3 regions of the Kitasatospora sp. NPDC051170 genome follow, and region 2 is predicted to be linked to each of the others. Evidence: predicted binding sites of a transcription regulator. Region 2 holds the regulator's gene; each other region holds the start of a gene.
What was found. The regulator HrcA, encoded in region 2, represses chaperone genes, less so after heat shock. The targets are predictions, from matches to a motif close to TTNGCACTCNGNNNNNCNGAGTGCNAA.
Positions count from the first base shown of each region.

Region 1: a site for HrcA is predicted at 4,128-4,154, ahead of groL (chaperonin GroEL). Genes of this name have one in related genera too.
Region 3: a site for HrcA is predicted at 4,738-4,764, ahead of groES (co-chaperone GroES). Genes of this name have one in related genera too.

Region 1 covers NZ_JBITFA010000013.1:188,142-195,473, forward strand. Annotated here, with positions in the region: gene ACIBCA_RS26285 (hypothetical protein) at 1-788, opposite strand, end outside; gene ACIBCA_RS26290 (PadR family transcriptional regulator) at 785-1,168, opposite strand; gene ACIBCA_RS26295 (hypothetical protein) at 1,234-1,893, shown strand; gene ACIBCA_RS26300 (hypothetical protein) at 1,890-2,246, opposite strand; gene groL (chaperonin GroEL) at 2,350-3,972, opposite strand; gene ACIBCA_RS26310 (cold-shock protein) at 4,259-4,462, opposite strand; gene ACIBCA_RS26315 (ubiquitin-like small modifier protein 1) at 4,994-5,272, opposite strand; gene thrC (threonine synthase) at 5,292-6,599, opposite strand; SAM riboswitch class I at 6,616-6,751, opposite strand; gene ACIBCA_RS26325 (glucosyl-3-phosphoglycerate synthase) at 6,911-7,332, shown strand, end outside.
Region 2 covers NZ_JBITFA010000019.1:14,636-21,967, forward strand. Annotated here, with positions in the region: gene ACIBCA_RS31860 (PDZ domain-containing protein) at 1-2,991, opposite strand, end outside; gene ACIBCA_RS31865 (16S rRNA (uracil(1498)-N(3))-methyltransferase) at 3,057-3,806, opposite strand; gene dnaJ (molecular chaperone DnaJ) at 3,886-5,022, opposite strand; gene hrcA (heat-inducible transcriptional repressor HrcA) at 5,092-6,126, opposite strand; gene htpX (zinc metalloprotease HtpX) at 6,423-7,332, shown strand, end outside.
Region 3 covers NZ_JBITFA010000004.1:418,106-425,437, forward strand. Annotated here, with positions in the region: gene tsaD (tRNA (adenosine(37)-N6)-threonylcarbamoyltransferase complex transferase subunit TsaD) at 1-499, shown strand, start outside; gene ACIBCA_RS12155 (hypothetical protein) at 496-756, shown strand; gene ACIBCA_RS12160 (RNA-guided endonuclease InsQ/TnpB family protein) at 857-2,161, shown strand; gene ACIBCA_RS12165 (polysaccharide deacetylase family protein) at 2,194-3,120, shown strand; gene ACIBCA_RS12170 (methyltransferase domain-containing protein) at 3,121-4,287, opposite strand; gene ACIBCA_RS12175 (hypothetical protein) at 4,325-4,657, opposite strand; gene groES (co-chaperone GroES) at 4,906-5,211, shown strand; gene groL (chaperonin GroEL) at 5,328-6,956, shown strand; gene ACIBCA_RS12190 (LysR substrate-binding domain-containing protein) at 7,088-7,332, shown strand, end outside.

The sequences.
Region 1 (7,332 bases), on a different contig from region 2:
ACGCCCACCGCGGCCGGGACGGCCCTCCCGCGCAGCGCGGTCAGGGTCAGCACCAGCGGGGCGACCAGCATCAGCACGAACCACTGCCGGTCCACCGGGAAGCCCGTGTCGTCCCAGCTCTGGACGGCCGCCAGCAGCCCACCCGAGGCCACCGAGGCCAGCACCAGGCCGCCCGCCCGCAGGGAGGGCCTGGGCAGCAGGTCGGTCGGCGCCGCGAGCAGCAGCAGCGCGGCGAACACGAACGGCAGCGTGGCCATCCCGATGTACCCCGGCCACCAGACGTCGTCGAAGTGCGAGTCGACGAAGGCCCCGCCCAGCTCGCCCAGCGCCATCACACCGAGGAACAGGGCCAGCCCGCGCGCCGCCGTCCACCGGCCCAGCGTCGCCGCCACCACGAGCAGCATGGCGCCCACCGGCTGGAAGAACACCTCCGCGTAGGCGGAGAGCGAGTGGTTCCAGCTGAGCAGGAAGGTCACCCGGTCCGGCGCGGCCAGCCAGGGCACCAGCGCCGCCCCGGCCACCGCCCCGGCGATCATCGGCGCGACCAGCGCCAGCAGCCGGCCCGCCGCCGTGGAGCCCGTCAGCCCGGCGCGCACCCGCAGGCCGTACAGCGCCAGGTCGAACACCTCCCGGGCCACGGCGGAGCGCCCGGCCCGCGCCGTGCTGTCGGCGAAGACGGCGGCCAGCTCCTCGCCCCGCTCCCGCCGGTACCCGGCCGGGTAGAGCTGGAGCACGGCCCGCAGCGCACCCGAGGGCGCCGAGGGCGCACCGATCGTCGGTGTGGTCATGTCGCACTCCCCCCTGCCGTGGACGCGCCCTTCGCGTCGGCCCCGCCCCACAGCATCGACCGGACCTTGGAGAGGCGGCGCTCCGCCTCGGTGGCCACCGCCCGCAGCCGCTCCGCCTCGGAGGCCAGCGCCGCCCGGCCGGTGGCCGTCAGCGCGTAGCTGCGCCGGGCCCGGCCGTCGACGACCTCCTCCGCGGCGACCTCGATCAGGCCCTGCTGGAGCAGCCGGTCGAGGGCGCCGTACAGGGTGCCGGTGCGCATCTTCACCCGGCCGTCCGAGATCGCGGCGACCTCCTGGATGAGCGCGTAGCCGTGCCTGGGGGCGTCGGCCAGGGCGGTGAGCAGCAGCAGCGTCGGCTCCTGCATGGAGCGTTCTGTCATACGACTACATATATCGCCGAACGGCATATCTGTCCAGAGCCCACCGCCCCGCGAACAATGAGCGCATGAACGAGCGCACGACCGAGGACCTGCTCACCGCCTGGACCGCCCTGCTGACCCGCTGCGGCGCCGCCGTCGACCCCGAGCCGTACGGGCGGGAGCTGCTGCGCCGCTGGTCCGAGCCGCAGCGCCGCTACCACGGCGTCGACCACCTGCGCGCCGTCCTGCGGCACGTCGACGACCTCGCCGCGCACGCCGCCGACGCGGACGCCGTCCGCCTCGCCGCCTGGTTCCACGACGCCGTCCACCGGCCCGACCGCACCGAGAACGAGGAGCGCAGCGCCGCCCTGGCCCACCGCGCGCTGACCGGGGCGGGCCTGCCCGCCGGACGCGTCGCCGAGGTCGAGCGCCTCGTCCTGCTCACCGTCACCCACGCCCCGGCCCCGGGCGACCGCGACGGCGAGGTGCTCTGCGACGCCGACCTCGCCGTCCTCGGCGGCTCCCCCGAGGCGTACGGGGCCTACGCGGCGGCCGTCCGCGAGGAGTACGGCTTCGTCCCCGAGCCGGACTTCCGTGCCGGGCGCGCGGCCGTCCTGCGCGCCCTCCTGGCGCTTCCAGCGCTCTTCCGCACCCCCGCCGCGAGCGCCCGCCTGGAGCAGCCCGCCCGCGCCAACCTCCAGGCCGAGTTGGCGACGCTCCAGGGCGTGCCGAAAGCCACGCTCTAACGCAACGCGCCCACCGCCGCGACGACTTCGCCCCGCTTGCCGCACACCCAGTGCGGCTCGGGGCCCAACTCCGGCTCCACACCCAGCGCGTGGGGGTCCCCGTCCTCGGCGCAGACGGTGCACAGCGGCCACCGCCCGTACGCCTCCAGCAGCGCGTCCTGCACGTCCTGGGCGACCAGCCCGAGCACGTACTCGGTGCCGTCCGGCCACTGCGCCAGCCACCACCGGCGGTGGGCCACGGCCTCCTCCACCAGCGAGACGACGGCGGCGTCCGCCACGTCCCGCGCGGTGAGGTCGGCCAGGATCAGCGCCCGGGCGTCGTGCAGGGCGGTCTCGATGTCGTCGGAAGCCATCCGCCCATTCTCCGCCCCAGGACGGCAACCCCGAAAACGCCGCGTGGGCGGCCCCCCGAAGGGAACCGCCCACGCGAACGAGGAACCAACCGATCCGTGAGGATCAGAAGTCCATGTCACCGCCCGGCATGCCGCCGCCGGCGGCCGCGGCGGCCTTCTCCGGCTTGTCGGCGATGACGGCCTCGGTGGTGAGGAACAGCGCCGCGATGGAGGCGGCGTTCTGCAGCGCGGAGCGCGTGACCTTGGCCGGGTCGATGATGCCCGCGGCGACCAGGTCGACGTACTCGTTGGTGGCGGCGTTCAGGCCGTGACCGGCGGGGAGGTTGCGCACCTTCTCCACCACGACGCCACCCTCGAGGCCGGCGTTGGTCGCGATCTGCTTGATCGGGGCCTCGAGCGCGACCTTGACGATGTTGGCACCGGTGGCCTCGTCGCCCTCCAGCTCCAGCTTGTCGAACGCGACACCGGCCTGCAGCAGCGCGACGCCACCACCGGCGACGATGCCCTCCTCGACGGCGGCCTTGGCGTTGCGGACGGCGTCCTCGATGCGGTGCTTGCGCTCCTTGAGCTCCACCTCGGTGGCCGCGCCGGCCTTGATGACGGCCACGCCGCCGGCCAGCTTGGCGAGGCGCTCCTGGAGCTTCTCGCGGTCGTAGTCCGAGTCGCTGTTCTCGATCTCGGCACGGATCTGGTTCACGCGGCCGGCGACCTGGTCGCTGTCGCCGCCACCGTCGACGATGGTGGTCTCGTCCTTGGTGATGACCACCTTGCGGGCGGTGCCCAGCAGGTCGAGACCGGCGTTCTCCAGCTTGAGGCCGACCTCCTCGGAGATCACGGTGCCACCGGTGAGGATGGCGATGTCGCCGAGCATGGCCTTGCGGCGGTCACCGAAGCCCGGGGCCTTGACGGCGACGGACTTGAAGGTGCCGCGGATCTTGTTCACGACCAGGGTCGACAGGGCCTCGCCCTCGACGTCCTCGGCGATGATGACGAGCGGCTTGCCGCTCTGCATGACCTTCTCCAGCAGCGGGAGCAGGTCCTTGACCGAGCCGATCTTGGAGTTGGCGATGAGGATGTACGGGTCCTCGAACGTCGCCTCCATGCGCTCCAGGTCGGTCGCGAAGTAGGCGGAGATGTAGCCCTTGTCGAAGCGCATGCCCTCGGTGAGCTCGAGCTCCAGACCGAAGGTGTTGCTCTCCTCGACGGTGATGACGCCTTCCTTGCCGACCTTGTCCATGGCCTCGGCGATGAGCTCGCCGATCTGGGTGTCGGCGGCCGAGATGGAGGCGGTGGAGGCGATCTGCTCCTTGGTCTCCACGTCCTTGGCCTGGGCCAGCAGCTGGTCCGAGACGGCGGCGACGGCCTTCTCGATACCGCGCTTCAGGGCCATCGGGTTGGCGCCGGCGGCGACGTTGCGCAGACCCTCGCGAACCAGGGCCTGGGCGAGCACGGTGGCGGTGGTGGTGCCGTCACCAGCGACGTCGTCCGTCTTCTTGGCGACCTCCTTGACGAGCTCCGCACCGATCTTCTCGTACGGGTCCTCGAGCTCGATCTCCTTGGCGATGGAGACACCGTCGTTGGTGATCGTGGGGGCGCCCCACTTCTTCTCCAGCACGACGTTGCGGCCCTTGGGGCCGAGCGTGACCTTCACCGCGTCGGCGAGCTGGTTCATGCCACGCTCGAGGCCGCGGCGAGCTTCCTCATCAAAGGCGATGATCTTGGCCATCAGAAGTGGTCCTCCGGGACACGGTCGACTGCTCGGACCAAGGGGTGCCCGCGACGGACGGTCCTGGTCGCGCAGGTCCATTCCCCTGCGCTCCCCGGGACCTCACCGACCCGGTCCGCTTATCACTCTCAAGCTCTGAGTGCTAACGCCAATGATTAGCACTCCGGGTGGTCGAGTGCAAGCCCCGGACACGCGAACGGGCCCGTACGACTGTCGTCGTACGGGCCCGCCGAAGAAGCGAGTGGTCACCAGCCGTGGGCCGCGACGAGCTCCTGGAGCCGGAAGGTCAGACCGCCGCGCGAACCATGTCCGCCTGCGGGCCCTTCTGTCCCTGGGAGATCTCGAACTCGACCCGCTGGCCCTCCTCGAGGGTGCGGTAGCCGTCCATCTGGATCGCGCTGTAGTGGACGAAGACGTCCGCACCACCGTCGACCGCGATGAAGCCGTAGCCCTTCTCCGCGTTGAACCACTTGACGGTGCCCTGAGCCATTCCGAACTCCCCTAGTGCTGTGCTGGCCCTTCACGCGCCCGCAGGTCGCGGGCCCGGTTCTGGTAGGCCGGCCCGGGGAACCCCCCCTGGGCGCAGCCGCGGCCGCCGTGGTACGCCGGGCGAGGCGATTACGTCGACCGCGGCTGAATGTATCCGGATCGACGCCCTCTGCAACAGAGCCAATCGCCGGGAATTCCGACGCAGCGTCAAGGGACAATCCCGAGCGAACCTGGAGGAAATCGGCATTTCAGCCCGGACACAGCGGACGAATTACCCCAATCCGCCACCGGAATTCTGACATCTGCCTGACATGTTTCACGGCCCCTGCCCCGGGCCGGTCTCAGCGGCCGGACCCCGTCCGGCGAATCGGAAAAGGAACCTCGTTCCCAACCGAGCCACACTCTACTCCCACTCGACCAGGAAATATTCCCGCCGAAATGCAAGGGCCGTCCACACATGCGGAGAATCGAATTCCGCACGCGTGAACGGCCGTTTCAAGCCCTTGCCGAGCCCTTGCCGGACCCTTGCGGGTCAGCAGCCTCCGGCGACCGCCGGAATGATCGAGACGCTCGCGCCGTCCTTGATCCCGGTCGCCAGTCCCTCGGCGAAACGCACGTCGTCGTCGTTCACGTACACGTTCACGAAACGGCGCAGCTTGCCGGTGTCGTCCAGGATGCGGGCCGCGATGCCCGGGTGGTTCTTCTCCAGGTCGGCGACGACCTCGCCCAGGGTGGCGCCCTCGGCGCTCACCTCGGCGGCGCCGCCGGTGTAGGTGCGCAGGATGGTGGGGATGCGGACGTTCGCGCTCATGGCTCTCCTATCGGGTGGTTCAGGCGGACGCGAGGCCGGCGTCGCGGAAGGACGCCAGGGTGGGGCGGATGACGGCGGTCATCCCGGCGTCGGAGACGGCGTCCAGCGTCTTGAGGCCGTCGCCGGTGTTGATCGCGACGGTCTCCTTGGCCGGGTCCAGCTGCCCGGTCTCGACCAACTTCTTGAGCACGCCGACGGTCACGCCGCCCGCGGTCTCGGCGAAGATCCCCTCCGTACGGGCCAGCAGCCGGATCGCCTCCACGACCTCCGCGTCCGTCACGTCCTCGACGGCGCCGCCGGTGCGGCGGGCGATGTCCAGCACGTACGGGCCGTCCGCCGGGTTGCCGATGGCCAGCGACTTGGCGATGGTGTCCGGCTTGACCGGCCGGATCACGTCACGGCCGTCCTTGAACGCCGTGGACACCGGGGAGCAGCCCTCGGCCTGCGCACCGAAGATCCGGTACGGCCGGTCCTCCACGAGGCCGAGCTTGATCAGCTCCTGCAGCCCCTTGTCGATCTTCGTCAGCTGCGAGCCCGAGGCGACCGGGATGACGATCTGCTCCGGCAGCCGCCAGCCGAGCTGCTCGCAGATCTCGTACGCCAGCGTCTTGGACCCCTCGCCGTAGTACGGCCGCAGGTTGACGTTCACGAAGCCCCAGCCCTCGCCGGCCGGGTCCCCGATGAGCTCCGAGCAGAAGCGGTTCACGTCGTCGTAGTTGCCCTCGATGCCGACGAGCTCGCCGCCGTACACCCCGGCCATCACGACCTTGCCCTGCTCCAGGTCGTGCGGGATGAACACGCAGGACCGGAAGCCCGCCCGGGCCGCCGCCGCGCCCACCGCACCGGCCAGGTTGCCGGTCGAGGAGCAGGACAGCGTGGTGTACCCGAAGGCCCGCGCCGCCTCGATCGCGCAGGCGACCACGCGGTCCTTGAACGAGTGCGTCGGGTTGCCGGAGTCGTCCTTGACGTGCAGCTGCGCGGTGAACCCGAGCTCGCGGCCCAGGTTGTCCGCCTTCACCAGCGGGGTCCACCCCGGGTTCAGGTTCGGCTTGGAGGCGACGTCGGCCGGCACCGGCAGCAGCGGCGCGTAGCGCCAGATGGACGCGGGCCCGGCCTCGATCCGCTTGCGCAGCTCCTCGGCGCCCTCGCTGCCGAACTCGTACGCGATCTCCAGCGGCCCGAAGCACTCCAGGCAGGCGAAGCTGGGGCCGAGCGGGAAGCGGGTTCCGCACTCCCGACAGGACAGGGCGGCGGCGGGGCCGAGGTCCACGGTCGGGGGTACCTCCGGCCGGAGGCTGGGGGTAGGTGCGGCAACGTCGATGGCCATGATGGCGGAGCCTCTCTCCTCATCTTCCCCGCGGCGCGGTCGCGCCACAGGCCGGAATTGGCACCTGTCCCGCCGGGGCCTGTCGAAGACAGCCGAGCGAGAAGGTTGCCGGGACGTCAACGGGCCGTTCCCTCAGTCCCTCTGGATGAGCTTGTGAAATTGTGGTGGTGCTCGGGCGGTTACCCCAGTGTGCCAAGGTCCGACCGCCGTACGAAGACTGTATCCGAAGGCGTCAAACCCGAATCGGGCTGTCCGCCACGCGAGATGACACGTCTCGACCAAGCCCGCCCGACCCCGTCGAGGAGAACCCCGTGCCCGCCGAACCGACCCCCGAGCTCCTCCCGCAGGCGGCGTCCTGGCTACGCCGGCGCTCCTGGGCCGCGGCGGACCGGCCGGCCCAGGACCTCCTGCGCGCCAAGGAGCGCACGGGCCACACCGTCAGCGTCGTCCTGCCCGCCCTCGACGAGGAGGCGACCGTCGGGGACATCGTCCGCACCATCCGCCGCGAACTGATGGAACGCCTCCCCCTCGTCGACGAACTCGTCGTCGTCGACTCCGGCTCCACCGACGCCACCGCCGCCGCGGCCGCCGAGGCCGGCGCCCGCGTCGAACACCGCGACGCCATCCTCCCGCGCCTGCCCGCCGTCCCCGGCAAGGGCGAGGTCCTCTGGCGCTCCCTGCTCGTCACCCACGGCGACCTCGTCTGCTTCATCGACGCCGACCTGCGCGAGTT
Region 2 (7,332 bases):
GCCGACCACCGGTCCGATGCCCAGCGCCTGGATCGCGCCGTTGACGACGTCGCCGTCCGAACCCGAGAACTCGTTGGCGAGGGCGACCACCGGCCCGCGCGGGGCGTCCATCGGGTACGGCACGGGGTGGTCGGTGTCCCGGGCGACGTTCCAGCCGACGATGCGGCGGGCGAGCTTCTCGATCACCAGCTGGGAGGTGTGGCCGCCGCGGTTCTCCCGGATGTCGACGATCAGGCCCTCCCGGGCCATCTCGGTGGTCAGGTCGCGGTGCAGCTGCGCCCAGCCGGCCGACTGCATGTCGGGGATGTGCAGGTAGCCGAGCCGCCCGCCGGACAGCTCGCGCACGGCGGCGCGGCGCCCGGCCACCCAGTCGTGGTAGCGCAGCGGCTCCTCGTCGGCGAGCGGGACGACGACGGGGTGGCGCCGGTCGGTGCCGTCCTTGCCCGCGACGGTCAGCTCGACGGGCTGCCCGGCGGTGCCGGCCAGCAGCGGCGCCGGGCCGGTGACCGGGTCCACCGGGCGGCCGTTGACGGCGAGGACGGCGTCGCCGGGGCGGATCGCGGCGCCGGGCGCGGCCAGCGGCGAGCGGGCCCTGGGGTCGGAGGACTCGCCGGGCAGGATGCGGGCGATCCGCCAGCGGTCGCCGTCCTTGACCAGGTCGGCGCCCAGCAGGCCCTGGCGGCGGGCGGGTTCGGTGTAGCGGCCGTACGGGAGCACATAGGCGTGGGAGGTGCCGAGTTCGCCGTGCACCTCCCAGAGCAGGTCGACGAGCTCGTCGTGGGAGCCGACCCGCTCGACCAGCGGCCGGTAGCGTTCCAGCACGCCGGCCCAGTCGACGCCGCCGAGGTCGGGGCGCCAGAAGTTGTCGCGCATCAGGCGGCCGTTCTCGTCGTACATCTGGCGCCACTCGGCGCCCGGGTCGACGCTCACCCGCAGCCGGGCGAGGTCGACGGTGGTCTCGTCGTCCTCGCCGCCGGCCTTGTGGTCGGCGGGGACGATCCGCAGCTCGCCCTCGTCCACCACGGCGACCCTGCCGCCGTCCCCGCTGACCGCGAAGTCGTCGAGGCCGTGGACGAGTTGCTCGACGCGGCGCTTCCTGAGGTCGAAGCGCTCCAGCACCGGCCGGGGCCGATCGGCGTCCAACGAGGCCGCGTCGTCGCCCAGTTCGCCGAGCAGCGGGGCCCTGGTCCACAGCACGCCGTCCTTGGCGGCGCGCAGCCGGCCGAAGCGGCCGCCCTCGACGGGGAAGGGCACGATCCGGTCGACGATGCCGTCCAGGTCGACCCGGGTGACCGGCGGGCTGTCGGCCGAACCCTCCTCGGCGTCGGCCTTCTTGGCGCGCGGCTCGTCCTCCTCGCCGCCCAGCGGGCGCCCGGAGCGCTGCGGCCCGAACGGGGAGGGGGTGTCGGCGGCCAGGGTGATCAGGTACGGGCGGCAGCCGCCGGGGAAGGCCAGGTCGAAGCCGTGGGAGTCGTACACCGGGTCGAAGTTGCGCACCGAGAGGAAGGCCAGGTAGCGGCCGTCGGCGGTGAAGGCCGGCGAGGAGTCGTGGAAGCGCTGCTGGGTGGCCTCGCTCACCGTTCGGGTGGCGAGGTTGGCCAGCACGATCTGGCGCAGCGAGTACGGGCCGAGGCCGTGCACCGGGCGGGACCAGGCCAGCCAGGCGGAGTCCGGGCTGAACGCCAGACCGTCGACCTCGCCGTCGAGGCTGCGGTCCAGCTCGTGCACGGCGCCGTCGGCGAGGGCGACGAGCAACACCCGGCCGTCGTGCACGCCGATCGCGGCCTGCTTGCCGTCCGGGGAGACGGCCAGCGCGTTGACCCGGCCCAGCTGCCCCGAGGCCAGGCGGCGGCGCTCGGCGCCCTGCACGGCGGGGGCGAACTCCAGGGCGTCCTCGCCCTCGGCGTCGGAGACCCACAGCACGCCCTGGGCGCCGTCCTCGCCGGGCACCACCCGGGCCAGGCGCCCGCGCACGCCGGGGGTCTCGTCCAGCACCCGGGCCGGGCCCTCGCGGTGGGTCAGCCAGTGGACGCCGCCGCGCACCACGACGGCGCTGGCGCGGCCGGTGCGGTCGGGCGCGACGGTCTCCAGCCAGTGCGCGGCGGGCACCGGGCGCCGGCGGCGGCCCGTACGGGGGCCGGCCAGGCGCAGGTCCAGGCGGCGCGGGGCGGCGCCGTCCAGGTCGTCCAGCAGCCAGAGTTCGCCCGCTCGGTGGAAGACGACCCGGGTGCCGTCGGTGGTGGCGTTGCGGGCGTAGAAGCCGTCCGGGTCGGCGGTGTGGCGGCGCAGGTCGGAGCCGTCCGGCAGGCTGGACCAGAGCTCGGAGACGCCCTCGTGGTCGGAGAGGAACGCGATCCGGCCGCCCACCCACATCGGGGAGTCGAGCTGCCCGTCGAGGCCCTCGTGGACGCGGGCGAACTCGCCGCCCTCCTCGCCGAGCCACAGCTTGCCCGCCCGGCCGCCGCGGTAGCGCTTCCAGTGGGCGGGCTCGCGGTTGTTGGAGGCCAGCAGCACGCGGGCGCGCTGGTCGTCGGAGGCCGCGCTCCGCTGCTCGAAGGCCAGGGCGCCGACCGGCCCGTACGGCAGCCGCTGCGGCTCGCCGCCGTCCAGGGGCACCGCGTACGCCCAGGTGCGGCGCAGGCTGGCCTCACCGGCGGAGGTGGAGGCGATCGGGCGGCCGTCCGCCGTCCAGCCCTGCACCCGGGTCTGGTCGCTGCCCCAGTGGGTGAGCCGCCGCGAGGGCCCGCCCTCCACCGGCAGCACGTGCACCTCGGGGGCGCCGTCCCGGGTGGAGGAGAAGGCCAGCCGGCTCCCGTCCGGGGAGAAGCGGGGGTGGTGGACCGGCAGGTGGTCGGCCGTCAGCCGCCAGGCCCGGCCGCCGTCGAGCGGGGCGAGCCAGAGGTCGTCCTCGGCGACGAAGGCGACCAGGTCACCGTGCAGGTGGGGGTGGCGCGGATAGGCGCCCGCGGGGGTGCTCAGGGAGTCCGTCACCCGGCCAGCCTAGGCAGCCGCCCGGGCCGAGGAGCTCGGTTTGCCGCCAAAAAATCAGATGGAGCTCACGACCAGCGGCCGGTACGCCCCAGCAGCAGCGCGCCCGCCGCCACCCCGGCGGTGGAGGTGCGCAGCACGGAGGACCCCAGCCGGTACGGCTTCGCGCCCGCCTCGGCGAAGGCCGCCAGCTCCTCCGGGGAGACCCCGCCCTCCGGCCCGACCACCAGCACCACGTCCCCGCCCTCGGGCAGGGCGGCCGACGCCAGCGGCTCGGCGCCCTCCTCGTGCAGCACCGCGGCGAACGCGGCCTCCCGCAGGACGGGCAGCAGCTGCCGGGTGGTCATCAGGTCCCCCACCTCGGGGAAGCGCAGCCGGCGGGACTGCTTGCCCGCCTCCCGGGCGGTGGCCCGCCACTTGGCGAGCGCCTTGGCGCCGCGCTCGCCCTTCCACTGGGTGATGCAGCGCGAGGCCGCCCAGGGGATCACCGCGTCCACGCCGACCTCGGTCATGGTCTCCACCGCCAGCTCGCCCCGGTCCCCCTTGGGCAGCGCCTGGACGACGACGATGCGCGGCGCCGGCCGCTCCTCGCGGCGCACGGCGGCCACGGCCACGTCGATCGCGTCCTTGCCGTGCACCTCGGCGACGGTGCCGTCCACGCCCAGGCCCAGCCCGTCCGCCAGGGTGACGGCCTCACCGGCCGTCAGCCGCTTCACCGCCGCCGCGTGCCGCCCCTCGGGCCCGTCCAGGCGTACCAGCGCGCCGGGCGCGGCGGCGGCGATCCGCTCGGTCTCGACGACGAAGACGGGGGCGGTCATGGCGGGGGTACCTCCGGATGGGTGGGGACACGGAAGGGGTGCCGGGGAATCCCTCCCCGGCACCCCTCACGCAGCTGGACTAACGGCCGTTGAAGGCGTCCTTGAGGCGCGAGAACAGCCCCTGCTGGCCCGGCGCGAACTGCCCGGAGGGCCGCTCCTCGCCGCGCAGCACCGCGAGGCGGCGCAGCAGATCCTCCTGCTCGGGGTCGAGCTTGGTGGGCGTCTGCACCTCGACGTGCACTATCAGGTCGCCCCGGCCGCCGCCGCGCAGGTGGGTGATGCCCCGCCCGTGCAGCGGGATCGACTGGCCGGACTGGGTGCCGGGCCGGATGTCGACCTCCTCCAGGCCGTCCAGGGTCTGCAGCGGCACCTGGGTGCCGAGCGAGGCGGCCGTCATCGGGATGGTGACGGTGCAGTGCAGGTCGTCGCCGCGCCGCTGGAACACCGTGTGGGTGGTCTCGGCGATCTCCACGTACAGGTCGCCGGCCGGGCCGCCGCCGGGGCCGACCTCGCCCTCGCCGGCCAGCTGGATGCGGGTGCCGTTGTCGACACCGGCCGGGATCTTGACGGTCAGGGTGCGCCGGGCGCGCACGCGGCCGTCGCCGGCACACTCCGGGCACGGGGTCGGCACGACCGTGCCGAAGCCCTGGCACTGCGGGCAGGGGCGGGAGGTCATGACCTGGCCCAGGAAGGACCGGGTGACCTGCGAGACCTCGCCCTTGCCGCGACACATGTCACAGGTCTGCGCCGAGGTGCCGGGGGCCGCGCCCTCGCCGCTGCACGTGGTGCAGGTGACGGCCGTGTCGACCTGGAGCTCCTTGGTGGTGCCGAACGCGGCCTCCTCCAGGGTGATCTCCAGCCGGATCATGGCGTCCTGGCCCCGGCGGGTGCGCGAACGCGGGCCGCGCTGGCCCGCCGCGGCGCCGAAGAAGGCGTCCATGATGTCGGAGAAGCCGAAGCCCGCCGCGCCCGCGCCGAAGCCCGCTCCACCGCCGCCCGGGGACAACGGGTCCCCGCCGAGGTCGTAGACCTGGCGCTTCTGCGGATCGGAGAGCACCTCGTAGGCGGCGTTGATCTCCTTGAACCGCTCCTGCGTCTTCGGGTCCGGGTTGACGTCCGGGTGCAGTTCGCGTGCCAGGCGCCGGAACGCCTTCTTGATCTCGTCCTGCCCCGCATCCCGTCGGACGCCGAGTACCGCGTAGTAGTCCGTGGCCACCAAATGCTCCGCTTGTTCCGCCTGTAGTAGTGCTGCGATCGGACCCGTCAGCCGTCTGACGGGGGTTTGCTACGACTCGGCCAGGATCTGACCCACGTACCGTGCCACCGCTCGCACCGCCCCCATTGTGCCCGGGTAGTCCATCCGGGTCGGACCGATCACCCCCAGTTTGGCCACGCTCTCGTCGCCCGAACCGTAACCGACCGACACGACCGAGGTGGAATTCAGCCCCTCGTACGCGATCTCGCGGCCGATCCGGACCGTCATCCCCGCGTCCGCGGTCTCACCCAGGAGGCGGAGCAGGATCACCTGCTCCTCCAGGGCTTCCAGCACCGGCTGGATGGTCAGCGGGAAGTCGTGCCCGAAGCGGGTCAGGTTGGCCGTGCCGGCCAGCATGATCCGCTCCTCGTTCTGCTCGGCGAGCGCCTCGAACAGCGTCGCCAGGACGGTGGTGACCGTCGGCCGGTCCGGCTGCTCGAACCCCGCCGGCAGCTCCTCCAGGAGCCCCGGCACGTCCGGCAGCCGCTGGCCGGCGGCCCGCGCGTTGATCCGGGCCCGCAGGTCCGCGAGAACCGTCTCGCCGACCGTGCCCGGGCAGTCGACCATCCGCTGCTCGACCCGGCCGGTGTTGGTGATCAGCACGAGCATCACCTTCGCCGGGGCCAGGGCCACCAGCTCGATGTGCCGCACGGTGGAGCGGGTCAGCGAGGGGTACTGCACCACGGCGACCTGCCGGGTGAGCTGGGCGAGCAGGCGCACCGTACGGGCGACCACGTCGTCCAGGTCGACGGCGCCGTCCAGGAAGTGCCGGATCGCCCGGCGCTCGGGGGCGCTCATCGGCTTCACCTCGGCGAGGCGGTCCACGAACAGGCGGTAGCCCTTGTCGGTGGGGATGCGCCCCGCGCTGGTGTGCGGCTGGTGGATGTACCCCTCCTCCTCCAGCGCCGCCATGTCGTTGCGCACCGTCGCCGGGGACACGCCGAGGTTGTGCCGTTCCACCAGGGCCTTGGAGCCGACCGGCTCCTCGGTACCCACGTAGTCCTGGACGATGGCGCGCAGCACGGCCAGCTTGCGTTCGTCCAGCTGGCGGACCTCACCGGCCATGGGGCACGCACCTCCCTCTTCGCACGTTGTCCGTCCGTGTCCCTGTTTCGATGCCTGTCGCGATCCTCGAGGCCGCTCTCGGAGAGCCCCGACCCTGGCACTCTGCGCACACGAGTGCCAGAACCGTACCTGCCAGTGTAAGGCCCGGGCCTTCCCCCAGGAACGGCCCACCCGGGGTGATCCTGCCCGCAGTTCCGGGCCCGCACCCTCCGTCCCGGAACTCCCGGCGCGGGGGTGGTGCCCCGGGGCCGTCCGGGTGGCAGCATCGAAAGCGACGGCGAATGGAGGAGCAAGCGATGTCGAGCTCGGGCCAGCACACCCGTTTCGCGCCGGACCGCGGCCTGACCGGCCGCATGGTGGCGACGATGTTCGTGATCGGGCTGCTGTACGTCGGTTTCACAGGCCTGCTGATCGTGCTGCTGCGCGGGGCCTGGCCGCTGATCGTCCTGATCTCCGGCGGGCTGTTCGTGGCCCAGTTCTGGTTCAGCGACAAGATCACCGAACGGGCCATGGGCGCCCACCCGGTGAGCCCCGAACAGTACCCCCAACTGCACGGCACGATCGACCGGCTCTGCGCGCTGGCCGACATGCCCAAACCCCGCGTGGCGGTCGCCGACAACGACATGCCCAACGCCTTCGCCACCGGACGCAACCCGCAGAAGGCGGTGGTCTGCGTCACCACCGGGCTGCTGCGCCGGCTCGAACCCGAGGAACTCGAGGGCGTCCTCGCCCACGAGCTCTCCCACGTCGCCCACCGCGACGTCGCGGTCATGACCGTCGCCGGATTCCTCGGCGTGCTCGCCGGAGCCATGACCAGGATCGCCATGTACGGCGGCTTCATGGGCGGCGGGCGCAACAACAACGACCAGAACGCGGCCATCGCGGCCCTGGTCATCCCCCTGGTGTCGATGGTCGTCTACGCCATCAGCTTCCTGCTCACCCGGCTCCTCTCCCGCTACCGCGAACTCGCCGCCGACCGCGCCGCCGCCCAGCTCACCGGCCGGCCCAGCGCCCTCGCCTCCGCCCTCACCAAGGTCACCGGGCAGATCGCGGCCATCCCCACCAAGGACCTGCGCCAGGCGCAGCCCTACAACGCCTTCTACTTCGCCCCCGCGCTCAGCGCCAAGGAGACCGCCTCGCAGCTGCTCTCCACCCACCCGTCGCTGGAGAAGCGGCTGGAACAGCTGGCGAAGATCTCCGAGCAGC
Region 3 (7,332 bases), on a different contig from region 2:
CGGCCTGAGCGGGAAGAACGACCCGGCGTTCGACTTCTCCTTCTCCGGCCTCAAGACGGCCGTCGCCCGCTGGGTCGAGGCCAAGCGCCGCGCCGGTGAGCCGGTGCCGGTCGCCGACGTCGCCGCGTCCTTCCAGGAGGCCGTCACCGACGTGCTGACCCGCAAGGCCGTCAAGGCGTGCCGGGAGAACGGCGTCGACCACCTGATGATCGGCGGCGGCGTCGCGGCCAACTCCCGGCTGCGGGAGATGGCCCAGCAGCGCTGCGACCGGGCCGGCATCCGGCTGCGGGTGCCCCGGCCGGGCCTGTGCACCGACAACGGCGCGATGGTGGCGGCGCTGGGCGCCGAGATGGTCTGGCGCGACCGCGCGCCCTCCTCCCTCGACCTGTCAGCGGACTCCTCGCTGCCGGTGACGGACGTCCACGTGCCCGCCGCGCACCTGGAGCACGGCCACTTCCACGACCAGGCGTACGACGCCCTCGGCGGCGGCGCGGCATGACCCTCGCCGCGATGTGGGAGGCCCGGGCGGCGGCCGGGCGCGGGCCCGAACTCGCCGCCTGGGCACGGGAGTCCGCCCTGCCCGCGCTGCGCGGCGCGGTGGGGCTCGAACGGCTGGAGCTGCTCTCCGCCCCCGGTGAGCGCGTGCTGCTGATCGCCTGGTGGAGCGGCGAGCCCGTGCCCGTCCCGGACCCGCCGGAGGACCTGCTCGGGCGCCCGGTGCACCGCTGGTCCTTCAGCAGCGAGCACGTCGAGTAGCGGGGTTCGGAAACGCCACCGGGCTGCTGGCTACCGGGACCGATCGCTTCACCATCGGGCCTCAGCCCGATGGTGAAGCGATCCTGGACCCCGCTCTGACATGCACGTTTGCCGTCTCCGCGCTGTGGTGTCAGTAACACCCGGTAGGTTGGTCGTCGTGCAGCTTCGGTACTCGTTTCGCGTGTATCCGAACGGACCTCAGCGCTGCGCGCTGGCGAGGGCATTCGGGTGTGCGCGGGTGGTCTTCAACGACGCGCTTCGCGTCCGCGAGGATGCGCGTGCCGCTGGGCTGCCGTTCGTCACCTCCGGTGAACTGTCCAGGAAGCTCACTGCCTCGAAGGCGACGCCGGAGCGGGCCTGGCTCTCCGAAGTGTCGTCGGTGGTGTTGCAGCAATCACTGCGGGACCTGGAGGCCGCCTACCGGAACTTCCTCGATGGGTTGAAGGGCGGAGGCTCGAAGATGGGACCCCCGCGGTTCAAGTCGAAGAGGGACACCCGGCAGGCGATCCGGTTCACGGCGAATGCCCGGTGGAGGATCACTCCGGGTGGGGATCTGTCCTTGCCGAAGATCGGTGAGGTGCGGGTGAAGTGGTCCCGCGCGTTGCCGTCGGTGCCGTCCTCGGTGACGGTGGTCAAGGACAGTGCGGGCCGGTACTTTGCTTCGTTCGTCGTGGAGACCAAGCCGACGGTTCTGCCCGAGGTCGAGCCGGTGATCGGCCTCGACCTCGGGCTCGGGCACTTCGCCGTCCTCTCGGACGGTACGAAGATCAACAGCCCGCGGTTCCTGCGCCGGGCCGAGAAGCGCCTCAAGCGTGCCCAGCGCTCCCTCGCCCGCAAGGAGAAGGGCAGCAGGAACCGGGAGAAGGCGCGGGCGAAGGTCGCCCGCGCCCACGCACGGGTGGCCGACGCCCGGCGCGATTTCCACCACCAGCTCTCCACCCGGCTCATGCGCGACAACCAAGCCGTGGCCGTGGAGAACCTGGCGGTGAAGGCACTCGCCCGAACGAGGCTGGCTAAGTCCGTGCACGACGCCGGATGGTCGGCGTTCGTCTCGATGCTGGAGTACAAGGCCGTCAAATTCGGTCGCTCCCTGGTACGGATCGGCCGGTTCGAGCCGACCTCCCAGGTGTGTTCCTGCTGCGGCGTCAAGGACGGCCCCAAGCCCCTGCACGTGCGCGTGTGGCAGTGCGCCGCGTGCGGGGCGCGGCTGGACCGGGACGTGAACGCCGCCGTCAACATCGCCAAGGCCGCCGGACTGGCGGTGACAGCCTGCCGAGCGAAGGTAAGACCGGGATTCGTCCCGGCACAGCGTGAAGAAGCAGGAACCCGCCGAGACGGCCAACCCGGCCGTGGCAGGAATCCCCGGGCGCTAGCCCAGGGAGCGGAAGTCAACGTGCATAGCTGAGAGCAAGCAAGCTGGACGGAGCCGGGAGCGCGGTGCGGGTGAACAGGGACGGGCTGAGCAGGGGCCGGAGCAGGACCAGGGCGTACGCGGCCGGAGCGGTGGCCGTGCTGGCCTTCGCCACCGCGTGCGGCAGCGGAGGCGGCGACGGCGGCGCGGCCCCGGTCGCCACCTCGGCGGGGGCGGCCGCGCCGAATCCCGCCGGCACCGCCGCGCCGACCGGCGCCGCCACCACGCCGGGCGCCGCCCCGGCCGGGGGCGACGCCGCGGCCTGGGCGAAGTGGAACCTCAAGCCGCTCGCCCCGGCCCCCGCGCCGCCCGCCGACAAGCCGATCAAGCTGGAGAAGACCGGCACCGTCCCGGTGTTCAGCGACGTGAAGACCACCGACAAGGTCGTCTTCATCACCATCGACGACGGCGCCGAGAAGGACCCGAAGTTCGTCGAGATGCTCACCGAACTGAAGGTGCCGATCTCGATGTTCCTGACCCGGGACATCGTCAAGAACGACTACGGCTACTTCAAGCCGCTCCAGGCGCTGGGCAACCACATCCAGAACCACACCGTGGACCACCCGGTGATGAGCAAGATCTCCCCGGAGAAGCAGAAGTCCGAGGTCTGCGACGCGCAGTCCGCGCTCACCCAGCAGTACGGCACCGCCCCGCTGCTGTTCCGCCCGCCCTTCGGCGACGGCGCCAACACCCCGACCCTCAACAACTCGGTGCAGCAGTGCGGCCCGCGCGCGATCGTGCTGTGGCGCGAGTCGATGCAGATCCACGACATGCAGTACCAGTCGGGGGACAAGCTCAAGGCGGGCGACATCATCCTGGCGCACTTCCGCGGCCCCAAGGAGCTCAAGGGCTCCACGATGACCCAGATGTTCGGCGAGCTGCTGGCCCGCATCCAGGAGCAGGGCTTCTCGGTGGCCCGGCTGGAGGACTACATCCAGGCGCCCGCCTCGTAGCTACACCGGCTGCCCGAGCATCATCAGCGGCCCGTCGTCGGTGCGGCTGAGGATCACCGTGACGCTGTTCGGCCCGGAGGGCTTGAGCTGGCGGCGCAGCTCCTCCGGGGTGATCGCCATGCCGCGCTTCTTGATCACCACGGTGCCGACGCCGCGCTCGCGCAGCAGCGCCTTGAGCTTCTTGACGTTGTACGGCAGCACGTCGGTCAGCTCGAAGGCGTGGGCGTACGGGGTGGGGACCAGCGCGTCCGAGGTCAGGTAGGCGATCTTCGGGTCGATCAGCCGGCCGTCGACCATCTCCGCCACCTCGGCGACCAGGTGGGCCCGGATCACCGCGCCGTCCGGCTCGTACAGGTACCGCCCGACCGGGCCGGCCGGCGGGTCGGGCAGGTCGCCGCCGGTGAGGCTGGCGGCCTGCGGCAGCAGGGTGGCGCGGTGCGGGCCGGTGGTCTCGGTGCCGAACCAGAGCACCGCCTCCTTGACGTCCCCGTGGTCGGAGACCCACTCGGCCTCGGCGTCCTCGGGGACGGCCTCGTGGGGGATGCCCGGGGCCACCTTGAGCGCGCCGACGGGCGTCCTGCGGCCGGCCTCGATCGCCCAGGACAGCGGCGGGGCGTACGCCTCCGGGTCGAACACCCGGCCGCGGGCGGTGCGCCGGGCCGGGTCGGTGAAGACCGCGTCGTACCCGGTGACGTCCACCTCGGCGACGTCCGCGCAGACCACCTCGACCAGGTCCGCCAGGCCCAGGGCGGCGGCGTTGGCCGCCGTGGCGGCACAGGCGGCCGGGTCCCGGTCCACGGCCAGCACCTGGATGCCCGCCCGGGCCAGCGCCAGCACGTCCCCGCCGATCCCGCAGCAGAGGTCGGCCAGGCGCCGTACGCCCAGCTCGGTGAAGCGCCGGGCCCGCCACTCGGCGACCTCGCGCCGGGTGGACTGCTCGACGCCGTTGGGCGTGAAGTACATCAGGTCGGCGTCCGCCCCGAACTTCGCCCGCGCCCGCTGCCGCAGCCGCGCCTGCCCGAACGCCGCCGACACCAGCTCCGCCGGATGCTCCCGCCGCAGCCGCGTGGCCAGCGCCAGCTCCTCCTCGGGCGCGAACTCGCGCAGCTCGGCGAGCAGGGCCTGACCCTCGGCGGTCAGGAGGGGCTGGAGGTTCTCGGTGTCCACGGGATCATTCTCGCCGGTCCCGGGACGGGGGCCGCGTTCACCAGAGGATGCCGGAGGAGAAGACGGCCGGGACGACGAAGGGGGAGATCGAGGCGGCGATCGGCAGGTAGCGGTAGCCGGCGCGGTGGCTGCGGACGGCGACCACGATGTCCGCGACCAGGGCGGCGGCGGGGCCGGCGATCATTCCGTAGGCCATGAAGGCCCAGATGAGGCCGTCGCCGTCGTCCCCGTGGCCGGGGCCGTCGCCGAAGGCGGCGACGATGCAGAAGACGACGTACGGGAGCGCGATCCCCAGCAGGGGCAGTGCCAGCAGGGCGAGGACCGCGTCCTGGAGCCGGGACGGGCCGATGCGGGCCGGGGTGTCGGTCATGGCACGAGTCTGGCCGCGCGGCCGAGGCCCGCACATGAGTACGGCTACTCATTCGTCATTCGGGCTCCGCGGGCGCGCCGTTGGCACTCTGGTTGACTGAGTGCTAACACGGGCCTATGGTCGTCCTTGGCACTCCCCACTGGGGGAGTGCTAACGCGAAGACGTGTGTCTGACCCCCGCGACGGCAGGCACGCAGGTTCGCCCCTACCTGTTAGAAAACCCCGTAATCTCCGAAGGGGAGCTCGGACGTGACCACCAGCAGCAAGGTTGCCATCAAGCCGCTCGAGGACCGCATTGTGGTCCAGCCGCTCGACGCCGAGACCACCACGGCCTCCGGCCTGGTTATCCCGGACACCGCCAAGGAGAAGCCCCAGGAGGGCGTCGTCCTGGCCGTCGGCCCGGGCCGCTTCGAGGACGGCCAGCGTCTGCCGCTCGACGTCGCCGTGGGTGACATCGTCCTGTACTCGAAGTACGGCGGCACCGAGGTCAAGTACCAGGGCGAGGAGTACCTCGTCCTCTCGGCCCGCGACGTCCTCGCGATCATCGAGAAGTAAGACGTCACCGCCCCGCCCCGGATCGCCTCCTCAGTGACGGTGGCCCGGGGCGTGGTCGTTGGTCCACCTAGTTCGGCGGCCACCGAACCGGCCGCAGCCCCGAGGGAATAGGGAACATGGCGAAGATCCTGCAGTTCGACGAGGACGCCCGCCGCTCGCTGGAGCGCGGTGTCAACAAGCTGGCCGACACCGTCAAGGTGACCATCGGCCCCAAGGGCCGCAACGTCGTCATCGACAAGAAGTTCGGCGCCCCGACCATCACCAACGACGGTGTCACCATCGCCCGTGAGGTCGAGCTCGACGACCCGTACGAGAACCTTGGCGCGCAGCTCGTCAAGGAGGTCGCCACCAAGACCAACGACGTCGCGGGTGACGGCACCACCACCGCCACCGTGCTGGCCCAGGCCCTGGTCAACGAGGGTCTGCGCAACGTCGCCGCCGGTGCCGGTCCGGCTGCCCTGAAGAAGGGCATCGACAAGGCCGTCGCCGCCGTCTCCGAGCACCTGCTGTCCGTCGCCCGCGAGATCGAGGGCAAGGACGACGTCGCCGCCGTCGCCTCCCTCTCCGCGCAGGACACCCAGGTCGGCGAGCTGATCGCCGAGGCGATCGACAAGGTCGGCAAGGATGGTGTCATCACCGTCGAGGAGTCGAACACCTTCGGCGTGGAGCTGGACTTCACCGAGGGCATGCAGTTCGACAAGGGCTACCTGTCGCCGTACTTCGTGACCGACGCCGAGCGTCAGGAAGCGGTCCTCGAGGACCCGTACATCCTGATCAACCAGGGCAAGATCTCCTCGATCCAGGAGCTGCTCCCGCTGCTGGAGAAGATCCTGCAGGGCGGTGCCTCCAAGCCGCTGCTGATCATCGCCGAGGACGTCGACGGCGAGGCGCTGTCGACCCTGGTCGTGAACAAGATCCGTGGCACCTTCAACGCCGTCGCCGTCAAGGCCCCGGGCTTCGGTGACCGCCGCAAGGCGATCCTCGGCGACCTCGCCGTCCTGACCGGCGGTCAGGTCATCTCCGAGGAGGTCGGCCTCAAGCTCGACCAGGTCGGCCTGGACGTGCTGGGCACCGCCCGCCGCGTGACCATCACCAAGGACGAGACCACCGTCGTCGACGGCGCCGGTGACACCGAGGCCGTGGCCGGCCGCGTCGCCCAGATCAAGGGCGAGATCGCCGCGACCGACTCCGACTGGGACCGCGAGAAGCTGCAGGAGCGCCTGGCCAAGCTGGCCGGCGGCGTCTGCGTCATCAAGGTCGGCGCCGCCACCGAGGTGGAGCTCAAGGAGCGCAAGCACCGCCTCGAGGACGCCATCTCGGCGACCCGCGCCGCGGTCGAGGAGGGCATCGTCGCCGGTGGTGGCGCCTCCCTCGTCCACGCCGCCAAGGTGCTGGACGGCGGCCTGGGCCTGTCGGGTGACGAGGCCACCGGTGTCGCCGTCGTCCGCAAGGCGCTGCACGAGCCGCTGCGCTGGATCGCCCAGAACGCCGGCCTCGAGGGCTACGTCATCACCCACAAGGTCGCCGAGCTGGAGTCGGGCTTCGGCTTCAACGCCGCCACCGGCGAGTACGGCGACCTGGTGAAGGCCGGCGTCATCGACCCGGTCAAGGTCACCCGCTCCGCCCTGGAGAACGCCGCCTCGATCGCCTCCCTGCTGCTCACCACCGAGACCCTCGTGGTGGAGAAGAAGGAGGAGGAGCCGGACGCCGGTCACTCGCACGGCGGCCACGGCCACTCCCACTGAGGCCGAACGGCTGATTCGACCGGAGGCCCGGCCGCTCCCCGCGAGGGGAAGTGGCCGGGCCTCCGGCGTGTTTCAGCGTTCAACTATCATGAGAATTTTGTAGAACGCAAAGATTGCCTTATAACTGAGGCATGATCGAGGCCCGCCATCTGCGCGTCCTGCGTGCCGTCGCCCGCACCGGCTCCTTCTCCGCCGCCGCGCGCGAACTGGGCTGCACCCAGCCCGCCATCAGCCAGCAGATGAAGGCGCTGGAGAAGTCCGTCGACACCCCGCTGGTGGTCCGTTCGGGCCGGGGGATGCAGCTGAGCGAGGCCGGGAAGGTCCTGCTCAAGCATGCCACCGGCATCCTGGCCGGGCTCTCCGCCGCCGAGGAGGA